One region of the Thermoanaerobacterium thermosulfurigenes genome, then DNA from elsewhere that is predicted to be linked to it. Evidence: a T-box and tRNA genes for the amino acid it is inferred to sense, from the RefSeq annotation. Region 1 holds a T-box; the other regions hold tRNA genes.
What was found. A T-box is a leader RNA that pairs with one kind of tRNA and senses whether it is charged. The one in region 1 lies ahead of leuS (leucine--tRNA ligase), so its partner is inferred to be a tRNA-Leu.
Positions count from the first base shown of each region.

Region 2: it has a tRNA-Leu gene. The T-box ahead of leuS (leucine--tRNA ligase) is inferred to sense a tRNA for this amino acid. The anticodon was not compared.
Region 3: it has a tRNA-Leu gene. The T-box ahead of leuS (leucine--tRNA ligase) is inferred to sense a tRNA for this amino acid. The anticodon was not compared.

Region 1 is NZ_JBPODR010000004.1:34,467-45,370, reverse strand. Features, by position in the region: gene HNR52_RS02210 (transglycosylase domain-containing protein) at 1-1,831, shown strand, start outside; gene HNR52_RS02205 (M28 family peptidase) at 2,150-3,343, shown strand; gene HNR52_RS02200 (ECF transporter S component) at 3,358-3,870, opposite strand; gene HNR52_RS02195 (YjgB family protein) at 4,058-4,762, shown strand; T-box leader at 4,817-5,010, shown strand; gene leuS (leucine--tRNA ligase) at 5,058-7,502, shown strand; gene tlp (small acid-soluble spore protein Tlp) at 7,523-7,792, opposite strand; gene HNR52_RS02180 (aldose epimerase family protein) at 7,933-8,799, shown strand; gene HNR52_RS02175 (inorganic phosphate transporter) at 8,882-9,880, shown strand; gene HNR52_RS02170 (DUF47 domain-containing protein) at 9,895-10,509, shown strand; gene HNR52_RS02165 (APC family permease) at 10,608-10,904, opposite strand, start outside.
Region 2 is NZ_JBPODR010000011.1:20,010-30,913, reverse strand. Features, by position in the region: gene HNR52_RS06015 (N-acetylmuramoyl-L-alanine amidase) at 1-458, shown strand, start outside; gene rph (ribonuclease PH) at 604-1,383, shown strand; gene HNR52_RS06005 (XTP/dITP diphosphatase) at 1,349-1,945, shown strand; gene HNR52_RS06000 (metallophosphoesterase) at 1,942-2,469, shown strand; tRNA gene HNR52_RS05995 (tRNA-Gly) at 2,552-2,625, shown strand; tRNA gene HNR52_RS05990 (tRNA-Arg) at 2,630-2,706, shown strand; tRNA gene HNR52_RS05985 (tRNA-His) at 2,742-2,818, shown strand; tRNA gene HNR52_RS05980 (tRNA-Gln) at 2,823-2,898, shown strand; tRNA gene HNR52_RS05975 (tRNA-Lys) at 2,903-2,975, shown strand; tRNA gene HNR52_RS05970 (tRNA-Leu) at 3,014-3,100, shown strand; tRNA gene HNR52_RS05965 (tRNA-Gly) at 3,109-3,184, shown strand; tRNA gene HNR52_RS05960 (tRNA-Lys) at 3,193-3,265, shown strand; gene HNR52_RS05955 (ABC transporter ATP-binding protein) at 3,410-5,221, opposite strand; gene HNR52_RS05950 (arginase) at 5,460-6,167, shown strand; tRNA gene HNR52_RS05945 (tRNA-Leu) at 6,276-6,359, opposite strand; gene HNR52_RS05940 (DUF6385 domain-containing protein) at 6,545-7,198, shown strand; gene HNR52_RS05935 (glycosyltransferase) at 7,243-9,018, shown strand; gene HNR52_RS05930 (DNRLRE domain-containing protein) at 9,050-9,925, shown strand; gene HNR52_RS05925 (TetR/AcrR family transcriptional regulator) at 10,011-10,592, shown strand; gene HNR52_RS05920 (YhgE/Pip domain-containing protein) at 10,679-10,904, shown strand, end outside.
Region 3 is NZ_JBPODR010000023.1:2,179-13,082, forward strand. Features, by position in the region: gene HNR52_RS09090 ([Fe-Fe] hydrogenase large subunit C-terminal domain-containing protein) at 1-678, opposite strand, end outside; gene HNR52_RS09095 (ATP-binding protein) at 700-1,104, opposite strand; gene HNR52_RS09100 (DRTGG domain-containing protein) at 1,122-1,475, opposite strand; gene HNR52_RS09105 (SPOR domain-containing protein) at 1,487-2,287, opposite strand; gene HNR52_RS09110 (lytic transglycosylase domain-containing protein) at 2,428-3,015, shown strand; gene typA (translational GTPase TypA) at 3,036-4,859, opposite strand; gene HNR52_RS09120 (C40 family peptidase) at 5,010-5,705, opposite strand; cyclic di-AMP (ydaO/yuaA leader) riboswitch at 5,709-5,839, opposite strand; gene HNR52_RS09125 (AEC family transporter) at 6,028-6,948, shown strand; tRNA gene HNR52_RS09130 (tRNA-Leu) at 7,002-7,086, opposite strand; gene HNR52_RS09135 (nicotinate phosphoribosyltransferase) at 7,205-8,239, opposite strand; gene HNR52_RS09140 (DUF441 domain-containing protein) at 8,258-8,707, opposite strand; gene HNR52_RS09145 (lytic transglycosylase domain-containing protein) at 8,748-9,302, opposite strand; gene coaE (dephospho-CoA kinase) at 9,322-9,918, opposite strand; gene polA (DNA polymerase I) at 9,966-10,904, opposite strand, start outside.

The DNA.
Region 1 (10,904 bases):
GCAAGCGACGGAGAGGCAGCACCTTGTTTTGAGTGAAATGCTGAAACAGGGTTTTATCACTCAAGAACAGTACAATGCTGCAATAAATGAAAAGCTGCATTTTGTTTTCAAGAATCTCAATTTGTCTACGTACAGTCACGGTTATTTTATAGATCAAGTCATAAACGATGCTACAGATGCTCTTGTCAAAAAACTTGGCATGACTAAATCAGAAGCATTGAATGAAATATACAATGGTGGTCTTAGGATATATTCAACAATGGATCCAAACATACAGACGATAATGGAAAATGCGTTTAAAAATCCAAAGCTTTTCCCTGTAGATCCAACTACAAAAGAGGCTGTACAGGGTGCTATGGTAGTGATAGATTGGAAAACTGGAGAAATTAAGGGTATTGTAGGTGGTAGAAATACAAATGACTTTAAATATGTCACAAGAGGTATAAGCTTTGCTGATTCAAAAAGACAGCCAGGGTCATCAATAAAGCCTTTGACTGTGTATGGACCTGCACTGCAAAGCGGTCTTACCGCTGCTACAGTTGTAGACGACGTTCCTACCACATTTACACTTCCTGGTGCAAAGCCGTACACGCCTCATAACTATGAAAGCAATTATTACCATGGTTTAGTGACATTAAGGGAAGCTATAACAGATTCGTTGAATGTGCCTGCTGTTCAGGTTGTCAACAAAATAGGCATAAATGTCTCTGCAAGTTACGGGAAAAAATTTGGACTTGACATAACTAAAAACGATATGTACCTTCCAGCTCTGGCATTGGGCGGTTTAAGTCAAGGCATCACGCCTATACAAGAAGCGGCTGCTTACGGGGCAATTGCCAATAAAGGAATGTATATAAGTCCGATTACTTTTACAAAGATTACAGACTCTACAGGAAAAGTATTGGTAGACAATAAACCTGAAGAACATGTGGTGTTAAGTGAGCAAAATGCTTATATATTGAGAAGCATGATGATGGATGTTGTAGACCATGGTACAGGTACTGCTGCCAAGCTTTCTAATATGGATGTGGCAGGTAAGACAGGCACATCTGAGAATTCAGGCAACATTTGGTTCTCAGGTTTTACGCCATATTATGTTGGTACTGTATGGATGGGTTATCCGTCATCAAATAATCCTGTGAAAAATTACGGTGTGCCGCAGGTAGGAGGTACTTTCCCGGCTCAGATGTGGAGGACTGTCATGGCACAAATACATCAAAATCTTCCACCAACACATTTTACAGACAAACCATCGGGAATAGTATATGAGACTGTCTGCAAAGATTCCGGAGAATTGCCGACGGATTTGTGCAGAGAAGATCCGAGAGGGGACAGGACATATACTGAGATGTTTGCTGCAGGTACACAGCCTACGGAGTATTGCACTGTTCACGTATCAGCCCAGATAGATACATTGACAGGGAAATTGGCATCTTCCTGGACACCGCCTTTCCTCGTGAAACAAGAAGTGTTTATCAATCCTCCAGGTAGGACGCCTGAGCAGAATGCATACGCCGCCGACGGCAAATACGTATTGCCTACACAGTCAGACAGTGGAAGCGATGTATTGCCGGGAAATAATCAGAATGACAACGGAGCACAAACTGGGAATCCATCTACAAATAGTGGCGATACTACTGCTCCGACAAATGGCACGGAACCGGGAAATACAAATACTGAAAATACAGGACAAAGTAACACATCCGGCAATGGCGGGCAAAGCAATAGTAGCGGTACAAATAGCAGTAATACTAATGGCAGTGGACAGGGAAATTCTACCACGAATCAAAAGGGGATTGGAAATATAATAAACTCTATACTTGGGCACTAAATCATAACTACTGTACTTAGTAGTAAAAAAATGTGGTATTGGCACATCTATTTTGTGCATACCGTTTCATCTCGTTTATTAGCCATTAAATCACCTTTCCTTTTGTTATATAGTAGCTTGAACAACTCTATTATAACGGAAAGGTGATTTTTTTGTACAACTTCTGTCTCGCACCTGTATAGTAGGTGTTTTTTTATTTCGCTCGCTTTGGAGGCTCAAGTAATTTCCCTATTGTGAATAATGTATCAACTCATAGGAAAAAATTATTGAAGGAATATTGAAAAGTCTGTAGAAATATATAGTTAGGGGGCGAATATTATGAAAAGTATGGATTACTTAAAAGAGCTTTCAAAATTTGAACACCGTGGTTCAGCCACAAAGAATGAAAGAAAGGCAGCAGATTACATCGCAGAGAAGCTTAAAAGTTTAGGCTATGATGTTGGTGTACAGGAATTTAAAACAACACGAGACAATCTTTACATTTTGCCTCTCCAGTTTGGGATTCTTCTTTTCATCATGGGTGCTGCATCGCTTGTATACGATAAATTTTTAAATATTGTGGAGCTTTTAATTTCCATTGTTGCAGTATTTTTGTTGGTTTTAGAGTTAAGCGGCAGGTCTTTTGAAACCAGCATAATGCCCAAACACAGATCCAAAAACGTATTCACGAAATTTGAGAAAAACGACAAAAAGAAGGTAATCATATCTGCCCATATTGATACACAAAAAGGCAGTCTAATGTTCAGTCCTAAAATTGTTGGAAGATTAAAAATGATTTTTAACGTTGGCTATGTGGGATTTGCTTTGATACCATTGGGTATCGCATTTAAAATAATGGATATTTCTTTTGTATCAAATGTTTTATTGGGATTAGGCATACTAATAACATTTGCAATGGTTGTGTTTTTGCTTATATGTCAGTTAGGTGGAAAGTACACAAATGGTGCTAATGACAATGGTTCTGGTGTATCTTTGGCATTAGCGATTGCAGATCATTATGCAAATAATAAAGATAAGTTTCCTGATGATGTGCAACTGGTTTTCCTCTTTACAGGTAGCGAAGAGACTGGCGAAAGGGGAATGAAATATTTCTTGAAGAAGTATAAGAGGTTATTAGACAGGGATGCGCAGTTTGTAATACTTGATAACCTTGGAGCAGGCAAACTGACATACCTTGAAGGAGAAGGAATGATCATATACAGGAAAGCGGGCAAAATGCTTTTAGACGTTGCAGATCTTATGGCAAAAGAGTACCCCAAAAATACGGTTCAGAGAAGAAAAAATCTGCTTTTGCCCACAGATGCACTGCCTGTCTTAGCAAGTGGATTCGACGCTATAGCGTTTTTATCCATGGATGAAGACGGATCTATAAAAAATTATCATTGGTTTACAGATACTATAGAAAACGTGGATTCAAAGCTTTTAAGATATGAAGAAAGCTTTTTGATAGAATATATCTTAAGGGTTTCAAATAAGATGACCGATTTAAAAAACGTTGAAGCAATTGAGTAGGAGTAGGGATATACCTACTCCTTTGATTTATTGAAATAGCCTGTCAAGATGAATATTAAAAATATGGATAGTATTCCACCGATTATAGCGGTAGCTAATTGTGGAAATGTAAAGGCTGCTGCAATTTTTTGAGGTACTTTTACGCCAAACATTACGAGAATGTACTTTACAGAAGCTGCCAGCCATAAAAACTTTACAACTGAACCTGTTATCATGCCTATGATGTTGTTTTTAATAGCCGAGAAAAACATCACATAAAGTGCATTGCCAACCATTATAAATGGTATAAGCATTGGAAATCCCATAAGTCCTACTAAAAAAGCGATGATTGGCGTCAAAAGCCCTATTGTGATGCCAGACCAGACACCTACAAAGTAAGCCGATACAATAAGCATCGCATTTACGATTGAGCCTGTTACAAGCTGTGGCATCTTGATAAATTGTGCGATTATAGTCAATGCCAGCAAAATAGCGGTTCTTGTTATAAATTTTGCGTCAAATTTTTTGGGTGATGTGCCATTTACCATAATATCACCTCCAACATCAATCTATTTAACTATATTTTAACACTATAGTTTAATGCTGTTAAGCGATTATCAATAAAGTATTAAAAACATTAATTATGTATAAATCTCCCTTAAAGTCATTGACGAAAGGCATTGCATAAGGTTATCATTTGTGTGGGGGAATAAATAAAAAATTGGAGGATTGATTATGAAAAAATACGGCTTATTGATAGCACTTGTTGTTGCTGTATCGATTTTTGCCGGATACCTGCTTTACAATAATTCTAATATAGCACAAAGAAGAAATCAAGAATCGCAAAGCCAAAAAACTGCAACAAATGATAATTCAACTTCTGATAATAATGCAAAAGATGAAAATAAGAGTAGCAATGATAGTAATAATGGCAATAGTGATAAACAAGATCACAATCCTGTTGTAGACAATCGCAACGTTGATTTGATAAATCAGATAGTAAGCCTTGCTAAACAAGGTAAAGTAATAAACTGCGATTTTGTAACAGGTAAAACTACTATAGATGATATAGAAAAGGTGTATGGAAACCCTGACAAGCAAGAGTATATTTCATCTGCAAAGGGAACTTATACGACTTTTACAAAGAAGTATCTTGTATTTGGATTTAATAAAGGAATGCAGGTTTTTGAGACAAGGTCATTTGATCCAAGATTACAAGCTATTTCAAGAAGTGATATTGAAAATGTATTGGGAAAAGCCCCATATAAAGCCTCTATAAGCGGCACTCCAAGCCAAACTGTTTTAGGCTATACGATGAATTCTGATTACAAGCTTGAATTTGTCATATCAGATACGACAAATCTTGTTGACCATGTAAATGTGCTGTATCCTGCGGCAACAGTTAATTCTATGGCAGGTGATCCAGGCCGCCAATGGTGATTATCATATTGCATTTTAAGAGCATTTGTAATAAAATATTGATAAATATATATTGTTAATGCAATGATGTGGAGTAGTAGGCTAAGACTTTTTCAGAGAGCCTTATGACGGTGGGAAAGGGCATTGTGTTAGCTGAACTCGCCATTGAGCATGCATATTAAAAGTATGCACGGTTGTACCGTTATATGAAATAAGTGGGCTTGCGTCAAAAAGAGTGGTACCACGGAAGCGTAGCTTTCGTCTCTTTGTGATGTGAAGCCTTTTTTATGCAAAAAATATTAATAGGAGTGAGAAGATGGCTTATTCAAGGGATATTGATAAAAAATGGCAAAAGAAGTGGGAAGATACAAAACTATACAAGTTTAATCCGGAAAACATTGATAAGAAGCTGTACTGTCTTGAGATGTTTTCGTATCCATCAGGTGCAAAGTTACATGCAGGACATTGGTATAATTATGGGCCTGCTGATTCATGGGCAAGGATGAAAAGGATGCAAGGCTATGAAGTTTTTCATCCAATGGGTTTTGATGCGTTTGGATTGCCGGCAGAAAACTATGCCATAAAGACAGGCATACATCCACAGGATTCTACCCTTCAAAACATAAAGACAATGGAAAGACAGCTAAGAGAGATGGGTGCCACATTTGATTGGGATTATGAGGTTATAACCTGCTTGCCTGACTACTATAAGTGGACACAATGGGTTTTCTTACAACTGTACAAGAAAGGTTTGGCTTATAGAAAAAAGGCTCCTGTCAATTGGTGTCCAAGCTGCAAGACAGTCCTTGCAAATGAGCAAGTTGTAGAAGGTACTTGTGAAAGATGTGGCTCTGAAGTCACTAAAAAAGATTTGACTCAGTGGTTTTTAAAGATAACCGATTATGCAGAAGAACTTTTAAATAAGCTCGATGAGCTGGACTGGCCTGAAAAAACGAAAATGATGCAGAGAAACTGGATAGGAAAATCAGACGGTGCCGAGATAGAGTTTAAAGTCGATGGCAAAGACATATCGTTTAAAGTTTTTACAACAAGAGCTGACACGCTATACGGTGTTACATACGTAGTCTTGGCTCCAGAAAATGAGATAGTAGATCTCATAACGACAGATGAGCATAGAAGAAATGTAGAAGATTATAAAGAATACGCCAGAAAGCAAAGCGAGATAGAGAGGCTTTCAACGGAAAAAGAGAAGACAGGCGTATTTACAGGAGCGTACGCTATTCATCCTATTACAAGTGAGAGAGTGCCTATATGGATATCTGATTACGTTCTTGCAACATACGGGACAGGCTGTGTAATGGCAGTACCTGCCCATGACGAGAGAGATTATTCATTTGCTAAGAAGTACGACTTGCCAATAAAGAGAGTTATCAAGGGGAAAGATGGAGTAGATGACTCACTGCCATTTGTTGAATACGGTATTCTTGTTGATAGCGGTGATTTCACAGGAAACAAATCTGAAGATGCAAGGATAGAGATAGTGAAGATGCTTGAGAAAGAAGGCAAAGGAGCTCTTAAGGTAAACTACAGGCTTAGAGATTGGCTTGTATCAAGGCAAAGGTATTGGGGTGCTCCTATACCAATAATACACTGCGACAAGTGCGGATTAGTTCCTGTGCCTGAAGAAGATTTGCCAGTATTATTGCCTTACAATGTGGAGTTTTCTCCAGATGGAGAGTCGCCGCTTAAGAAATCTGAGGAATTTATGAATACCACTTGCCCTAAATGCGGTGGTAAAGCATTGAGAGATCCTGATACACTTGACACATTTGTGGATTCATCGTGGTACTTCTTAAGGTATCCTGACAACAAAAATGACAAAGAGCCTTTCAACAAAGAGCTAATTGACAAGATGCTTCCGGTTGACAAATATATAGGCGGTGCTGAACACGCATGTATGCACCTTTTGTATGCCAGATTTGTCACTAAGGCATTGAGGGACTTAGGGTATCTTGATTTTGATGAGCCTTTTAAATCTCTCATACATCAAGGAATAATATTGGGACCTGATGGAAACAAGATGAGCAAATCAAGGGGCAATACAATATCACCGGATGAGTACATCAATGAATATGGCTCAGATGTATTTAGGATGTACTTGATGTTTGGATTTGCCTTTACAGAAGGCGGTCCGTGGAATGATGATGGTATAAAGGCTATGTCCCGCTTCATACAGAGAATTGAAAGGCTTGTAGATAAATTCATAGAGGAAAAGGGTAAAGCTGGTAAAGATGAGATTTCAAAAGATGAGAAAGAACTTAACTATGTAAGAAATTATGCCATAAAGAGCGTTACAGAAGATGCTGAAAAGTTCCAGTTTAATACTGCTATAGCAAGGATAATGGAGCTTGTAAACGCCCTTTATAAATATGACGCTGAAATAGAAATCAAAAACACAAAATTGTACGAGGAAACTATTGCAGATCTTGTAAGGCTTTTGGCGCCTTTTGCACCGCATTTTGCAGAAGAAATGTGGGACAGATTGGGATACAGCTATTCTGTTTTTAATCAAAAATGGCCAAAGTACGATGAAAAAGCTTTAGTCAAAGATGTTGTTGAGATAGCAATACAGGTTAACGGTAAGGTAAGAGGACGCCTTGAAGTTTCTCCAGATGCAAGTGAGAAGGAAATTCAAGATGCTGCGATTTCAGCAGAAAGCATAAAACAATACATTGACGGTAAAGAAATAGTTAAAGTTGTGGTTGTAAAGGGTAGGCTTGTGAATATAGTTGTAAAATAGGCAGTGAGGAACTGCCTATTTTAATCTTTTTTGTCTACGCCGTTTCCGGCTTCAACTTCATCTACGATTTCATCTCTCATGCCATGGATGCTTTCAAGCCTATGGCGGTTTTTCTCTTTGATTCGTGCGATTTCTTCTGGAGAAAGTTCTTCAGCGTGCAATTTCAAGTAATCTTCAGCTTCTCTATAATTTTCTATCGTATCGTGAATCATATCCTGTAATTTTCCTACGTTATCAGAACGATCATCAGGCTTGGGAGGATTTTTGTAACGCTCTTTTTCCTCAGCCATTTCTATCACACTCCTAAAAAGTATTTTTTCAAAATTATTTTTAACTTTTATATTTAATATATGTATTGAAAAAATTAGAAAAGTTTAGGGCGATTATAGTATAATATGTTTTAGATAAAATAGTAAAAGAGGTGCTGAAAATGTATAAAGTGGAAAAGTATATGGATAAATTTGAGACGTACAGACTTTATGATTTAAAAAGCAATTCGTTTTTTGAAGTTGTGCCGGAACGTGGTGGTATAATAACAAGATATGTATGGGCTGGACAAGATATATTGTATCTTGATAAAGAAACACTGTACAATACCGAAAAGAATATACGAGGAGGAATACCGATACTTTTTCCAATCTGTGGATATCTAAAAGATGAGAAATATACGATAGATGGCAGAGAGTACAACATGAAACAGCATGGTATTGCAAGGCTTTATAAGTGGGATGTAGTTAAAACAAGTGCTGATGATTCTGCGTCGATAACATTGAAGTTTACAAGCAGCAGCGAGACAAGGGAAATATACCCTTTTGATTTTGAACTTATTTTTAAATATATTCTCAAGAACGGAATGCTGACAATAGAGCAACAATATGTAAATAAGTCAGAGAAAAATATGATATTTTACTCTGGATTTCATCCGTATTTTTACATTGAAAATAAGGACAATGCTTCAATATCAGTTGATTCAGATGCATGCTACGATGCAATATATAAAAAGCAGCTTATTTTCGATGGAGAGATTGACTTTAAAAAGACTGAGGTAAATCTTATTTTTGAGCCTAAATCAAATGAGTGCTCTATATTAGATAAAAAAAGAAGTATGAAAGTTATTCTTAAATACGATGAAGTTTTTAAATACGTAGTTGTATGGGCATTACACGATAAAGAATTTATATGTGTTGAGCCTTGGATGGCTAAGCCTAACTCCATGAACACAAAGGAAGATATTAAAAATTTAAAGCCTGGCGATGAGCTAAAAGCAGTGTTTAGTATAAGAGCGTCTATGGAATAATATTTATGATTGCGGTACATTAACGTTTTGATTCATTTGCACATAATATAATGTACCACAAGAAATATATTGAGGTGTCAAAATGAATTTGCACTATGCTTTAATAGCTTTTATTTTATTATACATCTTTATCACAGGATTTCATGACGAAGGAAATCTTATAGCTACGATTATTTCGTCAAGATCTATCGGCATAAGAAGTGCCTTTATAACAGCGTCATTAGCTCAATTTATTGGCACAGCAACATTAAGCACTACAGTTGCATCAACCATCAGTAAAGATGTGCTTAATCTTAAATACCTCACAATTGCTGGTAATGATCTGTATATCATGATATTTACAGGCTTGCTTGGTGCTGTTGTTTGGAATCTCATCACGTGGTATATAGGCATGCCTTCCAGTTCTTCACACGCATTAGTTGGAGGCATGATAGGGCCTTTCATAATTAAATATGGAATTTATTCCATTAACATCTACGGAATATTACTAAAAGTCATAATTCCACTTTTTTTATCTCCTGTTTTTGGATTTTTGATAGGATATTTAGTGATGTATTTCACAAGCCGTATTTTGAGAAGTGCTGGAGTAAAGGTCAATACTGTTTTAAAAAAGCTTCAATATTTGACTCTTTTTATCTTAAATGCTGGCCAAGGTGCTAACGACGCTCAAAAGGGAATGGGACTTATATATATTTTGACGATAGGAAGTAGTCTCTCAAGAAGCAGTGAATTTCATAATATGATTAAGGTTTTGTCGGCTTTTATGATATCCTTTGGACTTCTTTTTGGCGGACTTAGAATGATTAAAAGCGTTGGAACAAGGATATACAGGGTTAAGCCATTTCATTCTTTTAATGCGCAGATATCGTCTCTATTCATAGTTATAACTGCTGCAGTTTTTGGACTGCCTACAAGTGGAACGCAGATAATCAATTCTTCTGTACTTGGTGTAGGAGCAAAAGAAAGGCCCACCGCTGTAAGGTGGCAGTTTGCAAGAAGTATGTTTGCATCTTGGATTATCACAATACCAGCATCTTTTGCGATATCTTCAATCTTATTTTTGATTTCTAAAACTATATGAAGGTGTGATACAAATTGGGATTGTTTAATTGGCTATTTTCAAAGGGCGTCGATTTTTACAAATTGTTGCAGGAACATTCTGATTTGGCTTTAAAAGGTGTTCAGGCATTGGCTCTATATATGACTACTGGTAAATATGACGACGGTGAGAAAGTTATAATCATAGAGAAAGAGGCTGATAAGAAAAGAAAAGAGTTAATCGATGAACTTGATAGCACATTTATAACACCTATTGAAAGAGAGGATATATACGAGCTATCAAGTGCCATTGACAACATACTTGATTACTGCGAGACGACGGTAAAAGAAATGGAGATATATGAGCTTAGTCCGACAGTGGAGCTTAGGGAAATGGTGGATGTCATATTGAGAGGTACAGAGCTTATAGATAAAAGTGTTTATAATCTCGATAAAGATAAAAAATCAGCAATGGATTACGCCCTAAAAGCTAAAAAACTTGAAAATGAGATGGAGTCATATTACAGGAAATATCTAGCGGAGCTTTTAAAGAATGATGATATAAAATACATTTTAAAAATGCGGGAGATATACAGACATTTAAGCAATTGCGCCGATAAGATGGACTTGGCAGGAGAGATATTAGGCCATATCCTTGTGAAGGAAATATGAATTTTGGGTAAGGCATTCTGTTGGAGTTGATAGCGACTGGAAGTGGACGTATATAGAGAAGCACTGATAAAAAGGCATTCCACATTGTGGAATGCCTTTTACTTAAGTTTCTTTTCATAATTTCTGTATATTAAAAAGCCTATTATCAAGAAAAGAAGTGTTCCTCCGACTAATTTGACTTCATACCAGAGAAGGCTTCCTAAATTCATGCCTGCAGGTGGAATGATAGAAAGGATTATTGAGAACAACACAACCAAGAAGCCTATTCCGCCGACAAGCCAAGCTCCAAAATTTCCAAATGGGACTTTGTACAGCCTTTTGACATCAGGCTTTTTATACCTTAAGACGATTAGTGCAGAAAACATCACAAGGTATGGTATAAAGTAGAGTATCGA
Region 2 (10,904 bases), on a different contig from region 1:
GGACAACAGATACTGATGTGGGTCTTTATGACAGGCCTTCACAAGCAAATAATGCTGGAGCAGATGTCTTTGTAAGCATCCATTCTGATTCTTTTGAATCGCCTTCAGCAAACGGCACAACAGTTTTGTATTACCCAAACGGTTACAATGGCGATACAAGAGATGAAAAGACATTTGCACAGATAATTCATGATGATCTGATGAAACAGATAAATACCACTGACAGAGGGCTTTCAGAAAGGCCTAATTTAGTTGTTCTCAATCAGACGAAGATGCCTGCTGTTTTGGTGGAGACTGGATTTGTCACAAGTCCTACAGATGCTCAGCTTTTGACTGATGAAAATTTTCAGTGGAAAGTAGCACAAGGAATATACAATGGGATTGTCGATTATTTTGACAAATTATCTAATGGCAGCATAAGCACGACTGTTTCAAACTCTGTATATGGCAGCAATTAAACAGGCAAAAAATCGCCTGTTTTTTTTATATGCTTTCTTGTAAATTGATTTAAAAGGTTTTAAAATAATATTATGGTTTACGCACTGGATAATGAAAATTAAATAAGGCTAAAATTATAGTATAAAATATAAAGGAGCTGAAGAAATGAAAAGAGTAGATGGAAGAGATTCCAGATCATTAAGGCCTATAAAGATAACAAGAAATTTCAACAGATACGCTGAGGGATCTGTTTTGATAGAAGTTGGCAATACAAAGGTCATTTGTACAGCATCAATTGAAGATAAAGTACCGCCATTTCAAAAGGGGACTGGCAAGGGATGGATTACAAGTGAGTATTCAATGATTCCGAGAGCTACTGAAACCAGAACACAGAGGGAGTCCACAAAAGGCAAACAATCAGGACGTACCATGGAAATCCAAAGGCTTATAGGCAGAGCATTGAGAGCTGTTGTCGATTTAGATGCGTTAGGTGAGAAGACGATATGGATTGACTGCGATGTAATACAGGCTGATGGCGGAACAAGGACAGCTTCCATCACAGGTTCGTTTGTAGCACTTGTAGATGCCATGAATAAACTTAAGGAAAAGGGCGCCATAAGTAAACTCCCTATAAAAAGTTTTGTCGCTGCTGTAAGTGTAGGAATTGTAGGCAATGAGAAGCTTTTAGATCTTTGTTACTTAGAAGATAGCAATGCGCACGTTGATATGAACATCGTCATGACGGATAAAGGCGAATTCATCGAGATACAAGGAACTGGTGAAGGTGGGCCTTTTAGCAAAAGTGATTTTTCAGAGCTTTTAGAATTAGCGGAGGAAGGCTTGAATAAAATCATACAGGTTCAAAAAGAATCATTAGGAGATATATCATTAGAAATTGGAGTTGAAAGCGATGAAAATAGTTGTAGCGAGCCACAACAAGCATAAAGTGGATGAGATAAGGGAATTTTTTAAAGGAGATTATGAAGTATTGTCGGCAGATGACATTGGATCATATGATGAAGTAGAAGAAACAGGGAAGACGATTGAAGAAAATGCTCTTTTAAAGGCCAGGGCTATAGCATATTTAACCGATGAACTGGTAATTGCAGATGATACAGGTTTGTTTGTGGACTATTTAGATGGTGAACCAGGAGTTTATACTGCAAGATTTGCCGGTGTAAATGCCACATACGAAGACAACAACAACAAGCTTTTAAACTTATTAAAAGGTGTTCCGATGGAAAAGAGGAAAGCTACTTTTAAAACCGTAATAGCATTGATTTACAAAGGAAGAGAAGCTATAATAGAAGGAAAAGTGGATGGTAGGATAATTGATGCTCCAAGAGGACAATATGGCTTTGGGTATGATCCTATATTTTATGTTGATGAAATAGGGAAGACATTAGCAGAGCTTACATTAGAAGAAAAAAATAAAGTAAGTCATAGGGCAAATGCTTTAAAAAAATTAAAAGAATATATAAAAAATAATTTGGAGGACCGCAAATGAGACTATTTGTTACAAGTGATACTCACGGAATGTTACAATCAGTCAGGAATATTTTAAAAAATATTAAAAATATTGATTACATTATACATTTAGGTGACTATTATAGAGATGCAGAGGAATTAGATAAAGAATTTGGAATACCGACTATTTATGTATATGGGAATTGTGATTTTGGCGACAAAGAGAAGTACGAAAAGATTATTGAAGTAGCTGGTAAAAAAATATTATTAACACATGGACATAAGTACTACGTCAAATTTGAAAAAAGCATCATAATAGAAAAAGCTAGAGAATACGGCGTTGATGCGGTATTTTATGGCCACACCCATGTACCATTAGTATACAGGGCTGGTGATATGCTTGTATTGAACCCTGGAAGCCCTTCAATGCCACGTGAAGGGTCATCACGGACAGTATCTATAGTAAATATAGAGGATGGCATCATTGTACCGCAGCTAATAAATATAGATGATATGGAGGAATACATTGGAAATAAAAAAAGTGGAACAAAATTTGAATTTTAGGTGTTGACAAAGATAAATATTCCTGATATAATTTAAAACTGTCAGAGCGATGAGGCAGAAATAAGCGATGACAACTGTATATGCGGGTGTAGCTCAATGGTAGAGTTCTAGCCTTCCAAGCTAGCTACGTGGGTTCGATTCCCATCACCCGCTCCAATATGCGCCTGTAGCTCAGTTGGATAGAGCAACGGACTTCTAATCCGTGTGTCGGGAGTTCGAATCTCTTCAGGCGCACCATTTTTTGGAGAATGTGATGTATATTTTATAATATGGTGGGTATAGTTCAGTTGGCTAGAGCGCCAGATTGTGGCTCTGGAGGTCGTGGGTTCGAGTCCCACTACCCACCCCATTAATGGGATGTAGCCAAGTGGTAAGGCACCAGACTTTGACTCTGGCAGTTCGTAGGTTCGAATCCTGCCATCCCAGCCAGCATGACCCATTAGCTCAGTCGGCAGAGCACCTGCCTTTTAAGCAGGGTGTCCCGCGTTCGAATCGCGGATGGGTCACTTAAAAAGATATTGAAAGAGAACAATCTGGCGTTAATGCGGGAGTGGCGGAATTGGCAGACGCGCTAGATTCAGGTTCTAGTGCCAGTCATGGCATATGGGTTCAAGTCCCTTCTCCCGCACCATATATCGTGCGGACATAGCTCAGTTGGTAGAGCATCACCTTGCCAAGGTGAGGGTCGCGAGTTCGAGTCTCGTTGTCCGCTCCATACAATATGCGCCATTAGCTCAGTTGGTAGAGCAGCTGACTCTTAATCAGCGGGTCTGGGGTTCGAGTCCCTAATGGCGCACTAGTATTTAAGCCAATCAAAGGGTATCGAGATTTTATCGATACACTTTTTGTATGCGAAATCACTTTTTAAATAAAGACACACTAATTAGATACAAAAAAGTTTTTGAAAGATATTGATGGCGCAGAGTTTAAAATCAAGGCGTCATTTTTTCATTCTAAACTGAGTGTTATACAAATCTTTGTAGACGCCTCCTTTTTTTAAAAGTTCTTCATGGCTTCCTTTTTCAACTATTTCACCATTTACTACAACAAATATTATGTCTGCAGCAATTATGGTGGATAGACGATGAGCAATAACTAAGCTGGTTCTGGATTTTAAGAGAGGTTCTAATGCCTTTTGTATATAAAACTCAGAATTGGAGTCAAGTGCTGATGTAGCTTCATCAAATATTATAATCTTGGGATCTTTTAGTAATGTCCTTGCAATGGATATGCGTTGTTTTTCACCGCCAGACAATTTTATACCTCTATCGCCTACAATTGTATCGTAGCCGTTAGGAAGAGATTCGATAAAATCGTGAATATATGCTGCTTTGCACGCATTTATTATTTCCTCATCTGTGGCATTTTGGCGTGCAAAAAGTAAATTTTCTTTTATAGTTGTGTTAAAAAGGTACGTATCTTGTGTAACCATTCCTATATGGCTTCTTAGAGAGCTAAGTGAGATATTTCTTATATCTACGCCATCCAAAAAGATTCTTCCTATTTTCACATCATAAAGTCTGGGAAGAAGATAAGTAATGGTAGTTTTCCCAGCCCCGCTTGGTCCAACTAAAGCTGCCATTTGACCAGGCTTTATTTCGAAGTTGATATTTTTAAGAGTATCGTGTAGACCATCATAGGAAAAATAAACATGATCGAATTTGATATCGCCTTTTACAGCATTAATAACCATTGCATCTTCTTTTTCATAAATTTCGCTTTTTAGATCTAAATATTGAAAAATTCGTTCGAACAATGCTAATGACCGAATAATATCTACGTGTATATTTGAAAATGTGTTTACTGGGCCATATAGCCTAGACACAAGTGATACAAACATGATTATTCCGCCTATTGTAATATTGTTATATCTTATAAGTATTATTCCTCCAACCAAATAAATGAGCATTGGCCCTATTGCAATAAAAGTTTGTATTGTCATAAAAAACCATCTGCCAATTATAGTCTCCCTAATTTGAAGTTGTGTTACTTCATTATTTACTTTTTCAAATTCTTTATATTTTTCGTTTTCTTTTGTAAAGAGCTTAATAAGGAACATACCGCCTATATTTAGAGTTTCAGTTATTATGTTTGTCAATTCAGCAAGTTTTGATTGGGTTTTAAGTGCTATTTCCCAGCGTCTTTTACCAACCCTTCTTGTAGGTATTACAAACAAGGGCAATGTCAAAAGGCTGACGATGGCAAGTATCCAATTTGTGTAGAATAAAGTTGCTGCAGTTGTTAGAAATACAAATATACCAGACAAAAGCTGAATAAACGTATTTGAAAATACACTTTCTATTCCACCAATGTCGTTATTGATTCTGGAAGTTATTTCACCTGTTTTTGCATTAGAGAAAAAACTTATAGACATATGTTCTAAGTGGTTGTACATGATGGATCTTAGGTCTCTAATTATGCTTTTTGAGACAATGCTGTTTAGATATGATTGTCCAACAGTAATAATATTAAGCAATAATGTCGTTGCAAATGACAAAAGAATATATACAACCAAAAGCTTCAAGTTTTTCTTTGGCAGTGCAATATCTATTACGTTTTTAGTTAGTATAGATGGGATTACGCCTAATATGGAAGTAAAAATAACAGTCATAAACAATACTATCATTAGCTTCCAATATGGCAAAAAATATTTTAGTATGCGTAAAATAAGTGATTTTGTGATGTGAGGCTTTTCATCAGTTTCTCTGTAAAATCTTTTTCCACGATATCCCATTGACTGCATATAAATCATTCTTTCGTTAGTAGAAATTACGAATAAATTATATCAAAACTATTGCTAATGTGTCAAAAATGTTTTTTTTAGGGAAGTCATGGAGCATGTCAATATGCTATGACAATGAGGTACTTATTGTATATAAGCATAAAGAAGAATAAACTCACTTAATCTGTTCTTGTGATATAATATAATGTATGGAATTTGAAAAATAGAGAGAAACCACTATTCTAAGCATTTTGGGTGATGAAGGGATATGGTTCGCAGTCTACTAAGTATAGATTGGGATTACTTTATTCCTTTAAAAAAAGAGTGGTTGAATTCCTACACTGAGACACCAAGAAATATAGAGTGGATATGGTATAAAAGGTATTTAGAAAGCTCTTTAAGAGGTGTTGACTTAGAAAAATCGGTAGGCATATCCTTGCGGTTGAATAATTTTTGGGATAAGATAAGAGAACATTTCAGTTTTGAAAAAGACATTGAAGTATACGTGTCTGAGTCTCACATGTTGTCATATCATATAGCTATAAAAAATGAATGTGAAGAAGTGTACTCTTTAGATACGCATGCTGATTTAGGATATGGGGGAATTAGTTCAGTAAGTTTTAAGTTAAATTGTGCTAATTGGATGGGTAAACTGTTAAATGAAGGTCGGATAAAAAGGGCTCATATAGTATACAGCCATCATACAACTGAAAAGCCAGAGGATTTTAAAGATTTTAATAAACTTTTTAAGGTTAGATATTACAATGATATTGATGCATTGCCTAATGGTATATATACAGCAGCTATACATATATGCAGATCGGGTGCATGGACACCACCTTGGCTTGACGATGAGTTTTTTAAGTTTGTAAATAACCTAAACCTGCCATATAAAGTGGTTAAACTTTACAGAAGGAAATGGGACATTAGAAAAACGCAGCTTTCAGACCTACTTTATTATCTCAATTTTTCATAAAAAATTTATAGATAATATGTATGGATAGTCTTAAAAGTAAAAGGCGTTAACCTAAAAGTAGGTCAACGCCTTTATCTATGTAAATCTCCATCACAATTCATATATTTTTGGTGCGGATGAAGGGATTTGAACCCCCACGTCAAAGACACTAGATCCTAAGTCTAGCGCGTCTGCCAATTCCGCCACATCCGCACATAAATTTTTATGTCAAAAAACTTAACAATGGTATTATAATTAATATTCGTTAAAATGTCAATAGTGGATATGGTTTAAAAATCTCATTTCTATATACAAGTTTTTCTATACATATTAATAATATATATTTCTGTAACAAATAAGTTATATCTTCATAATATATAAAAAGAGGGGGGATATAGATGCCTAACAATATAGTTTTTAATCCAGTGGCAGAGCAACTAAAAACTTTGGTTCATGGAATGCAAGGAACAATACCAACACCTCTATTGTTAGATTCGACGACAGGGAAGCTTTTATCAACTGTTGATGGTTCTGTGACTGTAGCAGGTACAGTAACGGCACAAGGAACTCTAACGGTTACTGCATCAAATTTTGATATAAGACCTTTAAGTGGTACAACTGATTCTGTGACCATTAGCAGTGGTACAGTTACAGTCGCTGGAACAGTGACTGTAACTGCATCATCATTGGATATAAGGCCTCTTACTGCTTCAACCGATTCATTTACACTTGGAAGCAGGACATTCTTAGAAGACTCTACAAATATTGCAGGTGTAACTGGAACAGGTGTTGTTCTGATGGAGAATACAGGCAACAAATCTATGTACTCTTATTATATTACGAATACAGGTACTAATACTATCTCTATCAAACTTCAGATAAGTCCTACTACTACTGACACTTATTTCGTCGACGACATCAATAGTATTAGTCTGGCAGGTGGATCTATTACGGTCTTGACTGCTGTAAAATTTATGCAGTATACAAGGTTGTATTACGATACAGGCGGTGCCGCAGCTACTGCAGAATTTTATTACAACGCTCAGGTTTAACGATGGGGCTTTAAGCCCCATATATTTTCGAAAGGGGGATTCAAATGTTAAGCCTGTGCATGATCGTAAAAAATGAAGAAGACAATCTTGAAAGATGCCTTAAAAGTGTTTACGACGTAGTCGATGATATTATAATCGTGGATACAGGTAGTACTGATAAAACGGTGGACATAGCGAAAAAATTTGGTGCAACAGTATTTTACTATAAATGGAATAATGACTTTAGTGCAGCCAGAAATTTTTCATTAGATAAGGCAAAAGGTGATTGGATTTTGTTGATGGATGCTGATGATGCAATTGATGAAGACGGTAAAAAAATGATAAATGTGCTTTTGGAAGATGATAAAATTGATGCATATTTATTCGAAACAATAAGCTATGTGGGAGAGGAACCAGGTTCAGATGCTCTTTCAAACTTAAATGTAAGGCTCATAAAGAATAAAGCTGAGTATAGATTTATTGGAGCTATTCATGAACAGATATTGATTTCAATATTAAATCATGGTGGAAATGTAGCAGAAGTTCCGATAAAAGTTTATCACTACGGCTATTTGAGCAAAATCATCAAAGAAAAAGATAAAAGAAATAGGAACATGTCTATACTGAAAAAAGAGCTAAAAAGAGATCCAGACAATCCTTTTCACAATTTCAATATTGGAGCAGAGTACATGGCGTTGGGTGATTATGAGCGTGCGTATAACTACTTCAAAAAGTCATTTTATTGTTCAAAAGATGTTAAGACCGGCTATACGACAAAACTAATTATCAGGATGATTATTTGTTTAAATCAACTAAATAAGGTTGACGAAGCATTTAGCTTATGCAATGAGTCTATTGAAAAATATCCGAATGTAACTGATATAATGTTTTTAAAAGGTATGTTATATCACAGGATTAATCATTATCAAGAAGCCATAAATTGCTTTAAAAGATGCATAGATATGGGAGAACCGCCACTTATTTATAGGTTTATAACAGGCGTAGGCGGATTTAAAGCTTACCTTGCCATGGGGGAAGTTTTTATGGATATAAAAGATTTTGACAATGCTATTGAATGTTTTTTGAATTCATTCAGACTTAACCCGTCCAATAAAGCAATACTGTACAAATTATCAAACGCTTATTTCAGCAAATATGATGAGAAGACTGCTATAGAAAAAATTGTTTCGCATTTTGACGTGTCACCTGAAGCATATACGATTATAAGCGATATATTCTTTTTAAATGGCAAGTATCATGAATCGCTAAAATTTATAGACATGGCACTAAATTCACTAAAGAATAATATAACGTATTATATAAAGGGAAGAACATTGATGTATTTACACAAATATGGTGAAGCTGTAGAATGTTTTGAAATGATAGATGGTGGTGAATACATCCTTGATAGTCATATTAATAATATTATTTGCCGTTTATTAATTGGTAAAGATATAAAAAATCCAATGTTGTCGTTAAAAAAACACTTTATAGAGGCTTATAAAGTATTTTTCAAATTTGACCTATTGCTTAAAAAAGATGTGGTATTGCCAATAGGCGTTGAAGACACTGGCACATATACAAATGTTATTTTTATTATACTCGATAAATTATTTGAGATTCAGGAGTTTGAGTTGTTTGAAAAATCTTTAAATATGCTTAATATGGTGAATGAGAAAGATGTTCTGCTGAGATTAGGAAAGCTTTATTATCGACATGGAGCATACAAACTTGCTGAAGAAGAATTGACACGTTCTATGAAGCTATTTGATATAATCGATGAAGAAGGTATGATTATATTACGCAGTTTGTGTGGGCAAAAGGAAGATAAAATTAGTTGATTGTTTTGATTTTGATTGTAGGGGTGATGGAATGCCTTCTATAATTATACAACCATCCACAAAAGATACGTCATTAGAATCGGGTTACCCCAACAGCAATAGAGGAAGTGATCCTACACTTTGGATCGGTAGGTATTACATTGGTTTTTCTGGAAAATCGGTGTACAGAGCTCTTATACAGTTTGATTTAGGCATGGTGCCACAAGGTTCTATCGTGGTTGAAGCTATTTTAAAGCTTTATTTCAATTATGCAACAAATTCATCAATTCCTGCATATATTACACCGTTTTTAATTGTGGATGAATGGGATGAAAATACAGCAACATGGAATAATGGGCCGAATATTGACGAAACAGTATTTGGCTCTACAAAAGCCGTGACAAAAGAAGGATGGTATGGATGGAATATAACGAATATAGTTAATGGATGGATAAGTGGGCTTTACGTAAACAATGGGATAATGCTTAAAACGCCAGAAGTACAGAACTTTGAAACGAAAAGTTTTTATTCTAAAGATGAAGCAATAAACATATCTCTAAGGCCAATGTTGCAACTGACTTATATAGGGGGATACCCATTTACGCTAAACGAAAGAAGGTTTGTGAAGGCGAAGTCTACTTACACAGCATATGATGATGAAAATTTTACAGATGTAAATGATTGTTCAGCATATGACAAATATACGTACTTCGTGTATAATACAAGTGAAAATTCAGTTATAATAAAACTCCTCATAAGTCCTGGTGATGATTTATGGATAGAGGATGGCAATGAAATAATTTTAGATGCAGGCAAAACAGTTGCATTGGTACCTTATTTATTTTCTCAATATTCAAGGCTATCATATAAAAACAAAGATGTAGGAAAAGGAGCAAACATTACCGTGTGGTTTGAGGCACAAGTTTAAAAAATTGCGGCACAAATTAAAAAAATGTATAAAAATGTATTATAATATTAATAGCATAATATCGAATGAAGAGGGATAGTGTTAAATGAATAAGACAAAGGAAAAGATATTTAATGCAGCAATAGATATAATTTCTCAGAAAGGTTTTTACAAATCCACAATGGATGAAATTGCAGATAAGGCAGGGGTTGCCAAGGGAACCCTTTATTATCATTTTAATAGCAAAGATGATATATTGATCTTTTTGATAGACGAAGGATTGTCACTTTTAAAGAGTCAAATACTGGAGAAAATAAACCACATGAAAAATTCAGCAGAAAAACTGAGAGAAATAATTGTAGTTCAGTCGAATTTTTTATTTAAGTATAAAGATTTTGTCCTTATATTGCTAAGTCAATTGTGGGGAAAAGAAGAGATTCAGAATAGCTTTAGAGAAAAAATTTACGATTATTTAAAGATTATTGAAGACATCATCGATGAAGGAATTGAAGAAAAGTTAATAGAAAAATGTGACAAAAAGTTGTTGTCTTCTGCTTTTTTTGGCATGATAAGCTCTCTTATTATCTTTCAATTTAGAAATAATGATGTTATAGACCCAGAAAATATAGCAGATAGTGTTATTGAATATACATTTAATGGAATCCATTATAGAGATAAATCTTTATAATGGTTTTTTTATTGACTTTTAAAATGAAAGATACTATAATAAGTTAGAACTGACTGGTCAGTATAAAAAATATTGGAGGTGTATTTATGATAGGTGTGATTTCTAATGAGCTTAAAAAATTGGCCCAAAACAGATTTATTAGATTAGCTGTCATAGTAATTATTTTTATGCCGCTATTGTATAGTTTTCTTTATTTGTATGCATTTTGGGATCCATATGGCAAGTTAGACAAACTTCCAGTTGCAGTTGTGAATCAGGATAAAAGTGTGCTATACGATGGAAAATATAAAAGTTTTGGGGATGACATTGTAA
Region 3 (10,904 bases), on a different contig from region 1:
TTTGTCTAATATCATGCTGTAGACATCCCTCATAGAGAAAGCACCATTTATAAACGATTTTTCAATACCTATGGGGTTCTTTATGCTGGTGACTTTTGCAGCACATGGAGATATAAAAAACACCCCTATTTCTTCATCACTAAGCCCTGTCTTCTTCTTGGCCTCATCTCTGGCAATTTTTCCAGCCACTTCAACAGGTGGCATTATGTCCAAAATATTATCCATCAATGAAGGAAATCTCTGCTGTATAAGCCGGACAATAGCAGGACACGCAGAAGATATAATAGGCTTTTTGTAATCTTTCGTCTTTACTATATTCCTCGTTATATACGATACGATGTCAGCAGCATAAGCAACCTCAAAAACTTCGTCAAACCCGCATGACTGCAAAGATGCCAGTATGTCGCCTATTGTCATGTCTTTAAATTGACCGTAAAGAGAAGGCGCAGGAAGAGCAATTTTATACTTGTAATTTTCCATCATTCCTATATCATCTGTCACCACGACTTTAGCATGATAAGGACACACCCTTACGCACTCTCCACAGTCAATACATTTCTCTTTTATTATCTTTGCTTTCCCATCTCTTACACGTATTGCCTCAGTAGGGCACCTTTTTATACAATTGGTACAACCTTTGCATCTATCTCTATCAAGAGTTACAGAATGAAAGTACATTGAAAACAACCACCTTAAAATTTAAAAATTAATCGTCATGACGATCTTCGTTCCTCTTTCATCGTGACTTACTATTTCCATATTATCGGCGTTTCGCTTCATGTTAGGTAAACCCATTCCTGCACCAAACCCCATTTCAATCACTTCTTTTGGCGCTGTGGAATATCCTTCTTTCATAGCCAGCTCTAAATCTTTTATGCCAGGACCTGTATCCTCAGCAATTATCAAAATTTTGTCAGAATATATTTCAAAATGCATCTTACCTCCATAAGAATGAATGACTATATTCATCTCGGCTTCATAAGCTGCAATAGACGCCCTTCTGACTATGTCAGAAGGTATTGAAAGCATAAGCAGCGTCTTCCGGAACTTGCTTGACGATTCTCCTGCGGATGAAAAATCTCTTGCTTTGACATCAAAATCCATTGTATACGGCTTCACGATTAAAATTCACTCCCACAATTAAGTCCATTTTTATATAAAAGACCACAAGCGATAAAAAGCGGATAATCTGTCTTCATAATTACTATCGATGCGGAATCTGCCATTTTTAAGATCTCAGGTCCAGGCTTTTTACCTCTCACAAAGACGATGCACACTATATCGCCTAAGACCTCCGCTGTCCTAACAACTTGAACATTTGTAAGTCCTGTTAAAAGCAGAGACTTTTCATCTTTTGAAGCCAAAACATCGCTCATCAAGTCTGCACCACATGCCGTATTTACTTCTTCAGATAATCTATCATAGCCGCAAAGCACTTCCGCGTTTAATATTTCTTTCACTTTCTCAAGTTTCATGCTACACTCCCCTATTTTAAAGAACTCACGCTGTCATAATACTGCTCTATGGAATCCATAAGAAGCTTCTGAGTTAGCCTGTAAGCATTTCCATCATCTAATTCAAACGATGTCTTTATATCACCAAAATTGTTTAAAATTTGACTATTAATTGCCTCCGTATCATCTAAAATTTTTTTTAAATTTTCATCTATATTTCTATTATAAGTCATATTGCTATACTTTTTAAAGTACTTTTCTGTATCATCGATATCTTTTTCGCTGACAGTTCCAAAAGCTATTTTATAAGAAAGCTGTGATAAATGTGACAAACTGCTTAAAAAAACATTTAACCTATCAATTACTTCCTTCACATCTTTTTCTGAATTTTTTTCATAATATACCTGATAAACAGGTCCATAGTACAAAGCCACAGATGAATTAATGCCACTTTTACTAAGCTTTAAACTGAAATCATCGGCATCTTTTTTATCCATAAATTGTCCCAAACACAAAATATAACTTTCACCATCTTTAAGGATTTCTCCGTAGATTCCTTTCATGGTAAGCAAATTCAAATTATATGAAGCATCTTTTTCATCGCTGTACTGGCCTATTTTTATGATGTAATAATTAAGCTGGGGTATCTTCACAGAATAAGCATTCATGCTTTTTTCAGATAGTTTAGCTATATAAGGTTTTATAGCATACTGAGAAATTATAAATCCTATCCCTATAGATGCAACTATTGATAAAAGCAATAACAATATAATCCTTTTAAAACCTAATTTTGTATTTTTCTTACTTTCTTCGTCTGTATACACATCAATCACCTAATTATATATTCTACACCGATCACTAAAATCCTTTTTGCAAATCATTCATTATTTGAGACTATATTCTCATTTTTTAAAACAAAAAAGGATTTTTAAATTTTATGTCGAATTATAAAAAATATAGGAGGTTTTTGAAAATGGACTATGTAGATTCAATCATCGAAAGCAGATTTAGCGATATACAATCGCGATTGCCTGTAAAAATAAACCTGGTGGATAAAAGCAATTCATTTCAGGACATCTTAAATGAATTGATAAGCGAAGGCACCACTTCAACTGAAGATATAAAATCAGAAACAATTGATTTTAGTAATAAAACGCCAGATATGACTGGCGTATCAAAAGACAAAATAGAAAGCTATATAAATGAGGCTTCAAAAAAATACGGCGTCAGCAAAGATTTGATAGATGCTGTCATAAAAGCCGAATCAGACTACAATCCTTATGCTGTATCAAGTGCAGGCGCAATGGGCCTAATGCAGTTAATGCCGTCAACAGCACAGTATTTAGGTGTAACAAATCCTTTTGACCCAGAAGAAAATATCGATGGTGGAACAAAATTGCTAAGCCAACTGCTTAATAAGTACAACAATACCGCATTAGCTTTAGCAGCATACAATGCAGGAGAAGAATCTATAAATAAATACAATGGCATACCACCATATGAAGAAACCATAAACTACATAAGCAAAATACTAAATGACACATCCGATGGTTCAAAATAAAAAAGGGGTCATACCCCCTTTTATTGTTTATATTTAGCATTTTTATACCTTTGTTGCGTACTCAATATCTTTTTTCTAAGCCTTATGCTTTTAGGCGTAACTTCCACAAGTTCATCGTTGGCGATAAACTCCAAAGCTTCTTCAAGCGACATTTCTCTAACTGGTGAAAGCCTTAATGCCTCATCTGCAGTGGCAGAACGCAAATTAGTAACATGCTTTTTCTTACAAACATTGACATCTATATCATCACTTCTGGAGTTTTCACCAACTATCATACCTTCGTACACTTCGACGCCTGGACCTACAAAAAGAGTTCCTCTTTCTTGTGCATTGTAAAGTCCATAAGTCGTTGTAGTGCCAGCTTCAAAAGCCACTAAAGACCCTCTCGATCTTGTAGGTATATCCCCTTTGTACGGTTCATAGTCATAGATTATAGATGTCATTATCCCATTTCCCTTGGTATCAGTAAGAAATTCAGAGCGATATCCTATGAGGCCTCTTGTCGGTATCTTAAATTTCAGCCTTAATGTACCAGGTTTTAAAGTATGCATATCCATAAGCTCTCCTTTTCTTGAGCCCATCTTTTCCATGACTACACCCATGTAATCTTCTGGTATGTCAATAGTAACAAGCTCAATAGGCTCGTGCTTGACACCATTTATCTCCTTTATAATCACAGATGGCTTAGATACCTGAAGCTCATATCCTTCACGCCTCATAGTCTCTATCAAAATGGATAAATGCAACTCGCCACGTCCAGATACTTTAAATGCTTCTGTCGTCTCCGTCTCCTCAACCCTTAATGCTACATTCGTTTCAAGCTCTTTAAAAAGCCTTTCTCTTAAATGCCTTGATGTCACGTATTTGCCTTCCCTACCTGCAAACGGACTCGTATTTACGCCAAATGTCATCGAAATGGTTGGCTCTTCTATTTCAACAAAATCTACAGCCTCTGGCTTTTCTGGATCGGCTATCGTCTCTCCAATCTCAATGTCGCTTATACCTGATACAGCTACTATATCACCCAACTTAGCATCATCAACCTGTACTCTTTTCAAACCTTCATATTGATACAGATTGCTTAATTTAACATTTTGCACAGACCCATCTCTCTTGCATATTGCCACATTTTCACCTGATACAATTTTACCTCTAACCACTTTTCCAATAGCGATTCTCCCAATGTAATCATCATAGTCAAGTGTGGTAACAATAAGCTGCAGCGGATCATCTATATTACCTTCTGGCGCCGGAATCTCTTTTAAGATAGTATCAAAAAGAGGACGCAAATCTACTGATTCATCCTTTAAGCTTAACTTAGCAATGCCTTCTCTGGCAGAAGCATATACTACAGGAAAATCAATCTGATCATCATCAGCACCAAGCTCAATAAAAAGATCGAGGACTTCATCAATGACTTCCTCTGGCCTTGCATCAGGTCTATCGATTTTGTTAACAACTACTATAGGTTTTAAATTAAGCTCTAAAGCCTTGCTTAATACAAATCTGGTTTGAGGCATTGGTCCTTCAAAAGCATCTACAAGCAACAATACACCATCAACCATTTTTAATACCCGTTCTACCTCACCACCAAAATCAGCATGCCCTGGTGTATCAACTATGTTTATCTTTACACCATTATACCTAATAGCTGTATTCTTTGAAAGAATAGTTATTCCTCTTTCTCTTTCTAACTCATTTGAATCCATTACTCTCTCTTCGACTTTTTCGTTCTGCCTAAAAATGCCGCTTTGCTTAAGCATACCGTCTACTAAAGTTGTTTTCCCGTGATCAACATGCGCTATTATAGCTACATTCCTTATATCGTCCCTTACAAACCCCATTTAGGTTAACTCCTTCCACACAAATGCAAATTTTATACAATATATAATGATATATTAATATGCCTAAATAGTCAACAAACTATAAAATATCGCCTAAAAAATGCATCAAAAAAAGACACATGAAAGTGCCTTTTTGTCGTTATATTTAGTTTACTGTATAACCCTTCTGGCTGCAGCATAGTGAGTGCTGTAGTAATCTTCATATAAAGAGCTTGTCATGACTTTTCCAGCACCAGATGAAGCGTGCATAAACTGCCCATTTCCTATGTATATCCCAGCATGGTTTATTATGCTGCTCCCTAATGTCTTAAAAAACACCAAATCACCAGGCTGCAAATCTGCTCTATCAACGTAAGTTCCTACTGTAGCTTGAACATCAGCAGTCCTTGGCAAACTAATACCGACGCTTTTAAAGACGTATTGAGTAAAACCAGAACAATCAAAACCCGATGGAGATTCACCACCGTAAACATACCTTGTTCCTAAAAACTCTTTACCAAAATCGATCAGCCTTGAGGCAATGCTTCTATCAACATCACCCCTTGACACCGTACTTGAAGACCTTAATGAAAGGTACTTTCCATATATCCAGCCTACAGTCCCATCTGAAAGCTTTATGTTGTACCAGCCATTATCCTGTCCAATCACTGTAACCACATCGCTATAATTTAACTGTGTGATAACCATTGACGACAAGTTTCCGCCATTTCTGACATTTACACCGTTTCCAATGACGACGCCACTTCCAAGATCTGCTGCATAAATATGTGTAAGCATCGAAGAACCTACCATAGTCATGCCGAAAACGGATACACCAAAAATAAATTTACCTAATTTGCTATTCATAGCTAATCTCCTTCCTTTTGCCTCCGGAGTTAGTTGACGGGTGCGGGATAGAAGGTACCCCTACTGCATATGGCAGATTAACCCCAAACATGAAAAATCCTCCGTACCTAAATAGGATTCGGCAAGATTGCTAATATGTACAAGTTTCTTTTATTTTATCAAAAACGATTAATAAAGTCAATGTTTTCATAATAATTTTTTAAGATTTTTTTAATAAACTCTTAATATATTTTATAAAAAATTTATAAATTTGTTACAATCTCTATAAATAAGAAGCTTGTTGTAGTATAATTTTATTTGATATACGAAAAGGAGGATATGAATGAGTCAAATAGTCATACTTCAAAAAATCGCAATAAGCATCATCATAATATTTTTCGGTTACGCAGTAAAGAAAATGAAATTTCTACCTGCAGAAACGGGAAAGGTAATAAATAGTTTTATCATATACATAACATTACCTGCCAGCATCGCAAAAGTTTTCTTGACTACAAAAGTAAATACAAACTTGTTCGTTTTAACATTATCAGGCTTTGCTTTCGGCTTCATCACTTTTCTTGTAGGCTTTTTAGCCTTTAGAAACGCAAATTTAAAAAGAGAAACAAAAGGCACTTTAATTATATCTCTCTGCGGATATAACATAGGTCTTTTCGCTTTCCCGTTTATCCAACAAATTTACGGCAACAATGGTCTTTTGCACATTGCCATGTTTGACATGGGAAATTCATTTAACGTCTTTGGAATCGCATATATCGCTGCATATGTATTTTCTCAAAGTGATAAATTAGATCTAAAGAAAGTATTTAAAAAGATCTTGTACTTTGTGCCTTTTGATACGTATATAATAGCCTTCATATTGAATATCATAGGTATTAAATTCCCAAGCTTAATCGTTAACCTGGCAGAACAAATTTCAATGCCTAATACAACATTGGCTTTGTTTGTAATAGGATACTTTCTTGATTTTAATTTAGAAAAGGATGAAATTTTATCGCTACTTAAAGGACTTGCCATTAAATATGCACCAGGCATAGCATTATTTTTTGTCTTGCCTCTGTTTTTCAATACCGCATCAATGACAATTAAAACCATAATGTTAGGAACTATCATGCCAACAGCGCTTGTAGCAGTCATATATTCTGATGAGAGAAATCTAAACACCAAACTTGCATCGATCTTTATAACGACAACGACGATTGTTGCGATTGTATTCATGTCAATTATAATGGTAAAGTGGCATTAAAAAAAAAAAGCCTTTTGAAAGGCTTTTTTTATGTAAAATATTTATTTTCATTTTGGTGCGGAGGGCGGGACTTGAACCCGCACGGAAAACTCCATACGCCCCTCAAACGTACGCGTCTGCCTATTCCGCCACCCCCGCGTCACAACATCGTTAGCACATTAGTTATTATATAATGTTTTTTTGTTTGTGTCAATACCTTTTTGTATAAATTGCGATTCATTTAGTATTATACAGACAAGCATAGATTCATGTCTGTCTATATTATCCTCTTTAATTTTGCATTCTCTATCCTTCCGGGAATTCTACCTCTTTTAGCAATAGGTTTTCCTTCCACTTCTTTAATATCCATCGTCATATCTATAGGAGATGCATCTGATATATAACTACCAACACCAAATGCATCTGCACCGCTTAATGCAAGCTCTTTTATCCTTTCTGGTGTAAGCCCACCAGACACAATGATCTTGACATTGTCAAACCCTTTTTGGTTAAGCCTCTGCCTAAGCTCATACACAAGGCTTGCTGTCACACCCCCTCTTTCCGATGGCGTATCCAATCTTATGCCATACAACCTATCTCCTAAAAATTCAGCCACTCTCAATGATTCTTCAATTTCATCTTTAAATGTATCTACTAAAATAGTTATTTTCTCATCTTTAGGCGTTATCTCACTGTAAGCCTTTGCTACAGTAAGAGTGTCGCCAGCTATCAGAAAAGCCGCATGTGGCACTGTGCCCTTTGGTTCACGGCCTAAAAGCTTTGCTCCCAATATACAGCTAGCATCATCAGCACCACCTATAAGGGCGGCCCTTTCCATGACAGGCGCCACTGCAGGATGCACATGTCTTGCGCCAAAACAAAGTAAAGGCTTGTCTGGAATAACTTCTTTAAGCTCTCTTGCTGCAGTAGCCCATCCGCATGAACTTGCCAACATACCCAATATCACAGTTTCATACGTGCCAAACTCGTTGTACGGTCCAATGATTCTCATAACAGTCTCTTTTGCTTCAAAAGTCTCTCCTTCATCTATAGACCACACTTCAATGTTTTTATCTTTTAAGACATTTTTTACTTCAGGCAGCCCTGCAAAAACACCACTTCTTCTTGCAAATATCTCTGCCGTTACAACTTTCCCGTCAATCCCTAAATGCTTTAAAATATCTTGCGTCCTTAAAAAATAAACGTCTGTAGTCGCGCCATTTTTTATCTCATCATGTGTAGCGGAAAAAAACTCTCTATCATTGCTTACCTTAACTTCCCTTAAGTCTTCAAGATGTTTGATAATTTTCATATGTATTCTTCTCCCTCTCTATAATCTAAATATCCTAAGTAAGATTGTCGTAATGCCAAGGGCTATCATTGGACCAACCGGTGCTCCCTTAAAGAAGCTTACACCAATCACAGTACCCAGCAAAACACCTACAACACCATTTGTATCTACTTTCATGGCGTTAAGGCCTATAGATGCCAATATAGCTACAATTATCCCGGCAATAACTGTAATAACCCCCTCCACGCTTTTTGCAGCATTTAAAAAATCATCAATTGACACTTTGCTCATTGCAAGAGGTGATAAGGCTCCCATAGTCAATACTATTATACCAAGATTCATGCCATTTTTCGATACAAATTGATTAATTATTTCCAAGTTCATAAGCTTAATCAAAAGAAGCATTATAATAGCAGCCGCAGCGTTGTTGTTTTCCCCTATAATGCTGAAAAACAACATGATGGATAGAATTAAGACCCCAAAATCCATTTAAAATCCCTCGCAGCATAATGTTGTGCAATGTTTCAAGTCATTTATATAAATTTGTGTAAATCTTATAATACTTAAGCACCTTTTTAATGTACTTATCCGTCTCTAAAAAAGGCACTTTTTTGAGATTGCTGCCATTTTCTGAATACCTCTTGTCTTTTAACCAATTTGAAACATTGCCACTTCCTCCATTATATGCGGCTACTGCCAAAGTGACATCATTATTAAATTGTTTTAAAAGGTATTTTAGATACCATGTTCCTATATTTATATTGTAATCTGGATTAAAAAGCATATTAACGCTAAAATTTTTGATGCCTATGTAATTAGCAACCCAAGTTCCTGTCTCAGGTATCACCTGCATAAGGCCTATAGCACCTTTATTTGAAACGCTGTCAGGATTAAAATTGCTTTCTGCCTTTATCATAGCAAAGACCAAATTAGGATCTACTCCATACTGATTTGAATAGAAGTATACCTGTTGACTGTATTTTTTAGGATACAATTGCTTTAAAAACCAATTTGTCTTGACTCCATATACCGTCAAAACAGTAACTGCTACTACTATCACCAATATGACTTTTTTTAACTTCAATATAATACCTCCAGATGTTCTATTTTGAAAAACGCCCCCACAATAGCTCAACTTGTCTTTTTATAGCATTAAAATCCTTGCAGTTATTAATTATAAAATCTGCGTACTTCATTTTGTCCTCTATAGACATCTGGCTCTTAATACGGTTTAATGCGTCTTTATAGCTTAAATTGTCTCTTTTCATAAGCCTTCTAATCTGTGTCTTTTTATCAACAACCACAAGCCATACTTCATCTACCATATTAAAAAGCTTCATCTCAATTAGCAATGCTGCATCAAGCACGATGGCTTTCTCTTTGCCTTTTTTTCTCTCTTCCTCTATTATATCTTTTATCCTTTTTATTATTTCCGGATGCGTAATTTCATTTAATTTATTCAATTTTTCTTTATCAGCAAAAACAAGGTTACCCAGTTTTCTCCGGTCTATCTCGCCATCTTTTCGCAAAATCTCTCTTCCAAATACGCTTATTAATATATTATATGTCTCAGTCCCCTTTATCATAATCTCTCTTGAAACGACATCAGCGTCAATTATTACTGCTCCAAGACTTTTTAATATGGATGAAACGGTGCTTTTTCCTGACGCTATTCCCCCTGTCAATCCGATAACTTTCACCATCGCACCTCCAATCTATATAATTTAAAAGTGTCCATAAGACACTTTTATTTTGCATCATACCAGTTTTTCCCTTGCCCTATATCTACAACTAAAGGAACTTTCAACTTTATGATATTTTCCATTATTGATTTTAGAAGCTCCTTGACTATTTCAACTTCATCAGGATGTGTGTCAATTATAAGCTCATCGTGCACCTGAAGAATAAGTCTTGATTTCAATCCTCTTTCCTTTAATTCATTGTATACTTTAACCATCGACATCTTTATTATATCCGCAGCGCTACCTTGAATAGGTGTATTCATTGCCATTCTCTCGCCAAAAGATCTTTGGTTAAAATTTTTTGAATTGATTTCCGGTATGTATCTTCTCCTATTTAAGATAGTCGTAACATACCCATTTTCCTTTGCAAATTTGACAATTGAGTCGATGTAATTTTTGACGCCCTTGTACCTGTCAAAATAATTGTCTATGTATTCTTTCGCTTCTTTTCGCGAAATCTTTAAGTCTTTAGATAAGCCGTAATCGCTTATACCATATACAATACCAAAGTTGACAGCTTTCGCCCGCCTTCTCATTTCACTTGTCACTTCTTCTTTCGAAACCTTAAAAACCTCCGATGCCGTCCTTAAATGTATATCTTCGTTGTTCAAAAATGACTCAATAAGTTTTTCATCCTCTGAAAGATGTGCAAGAACCCTTAGCTCAATCTGAGAATAATCAGCAGATATTATAAGCCCATCTTCATAACTTGATACAAATGCCTTTCTTATCCTCCTGCCAAATTCTTCTCTTACAGGTATGTTCTGCAGATTAGGCTCTGTTGAGCTAATTCTCCCTGTAGCAGCAACTGTTTGTTTAAACGTAGAGTGGACCCTATTATTTTCATCCATGATGGGAATGAAGCCATCTATGTACGTAGATTTAAGCTTCATAAGCTGTCTATATTCTATTATTTCTCCTACTATGTCATTGTACGGTATAAG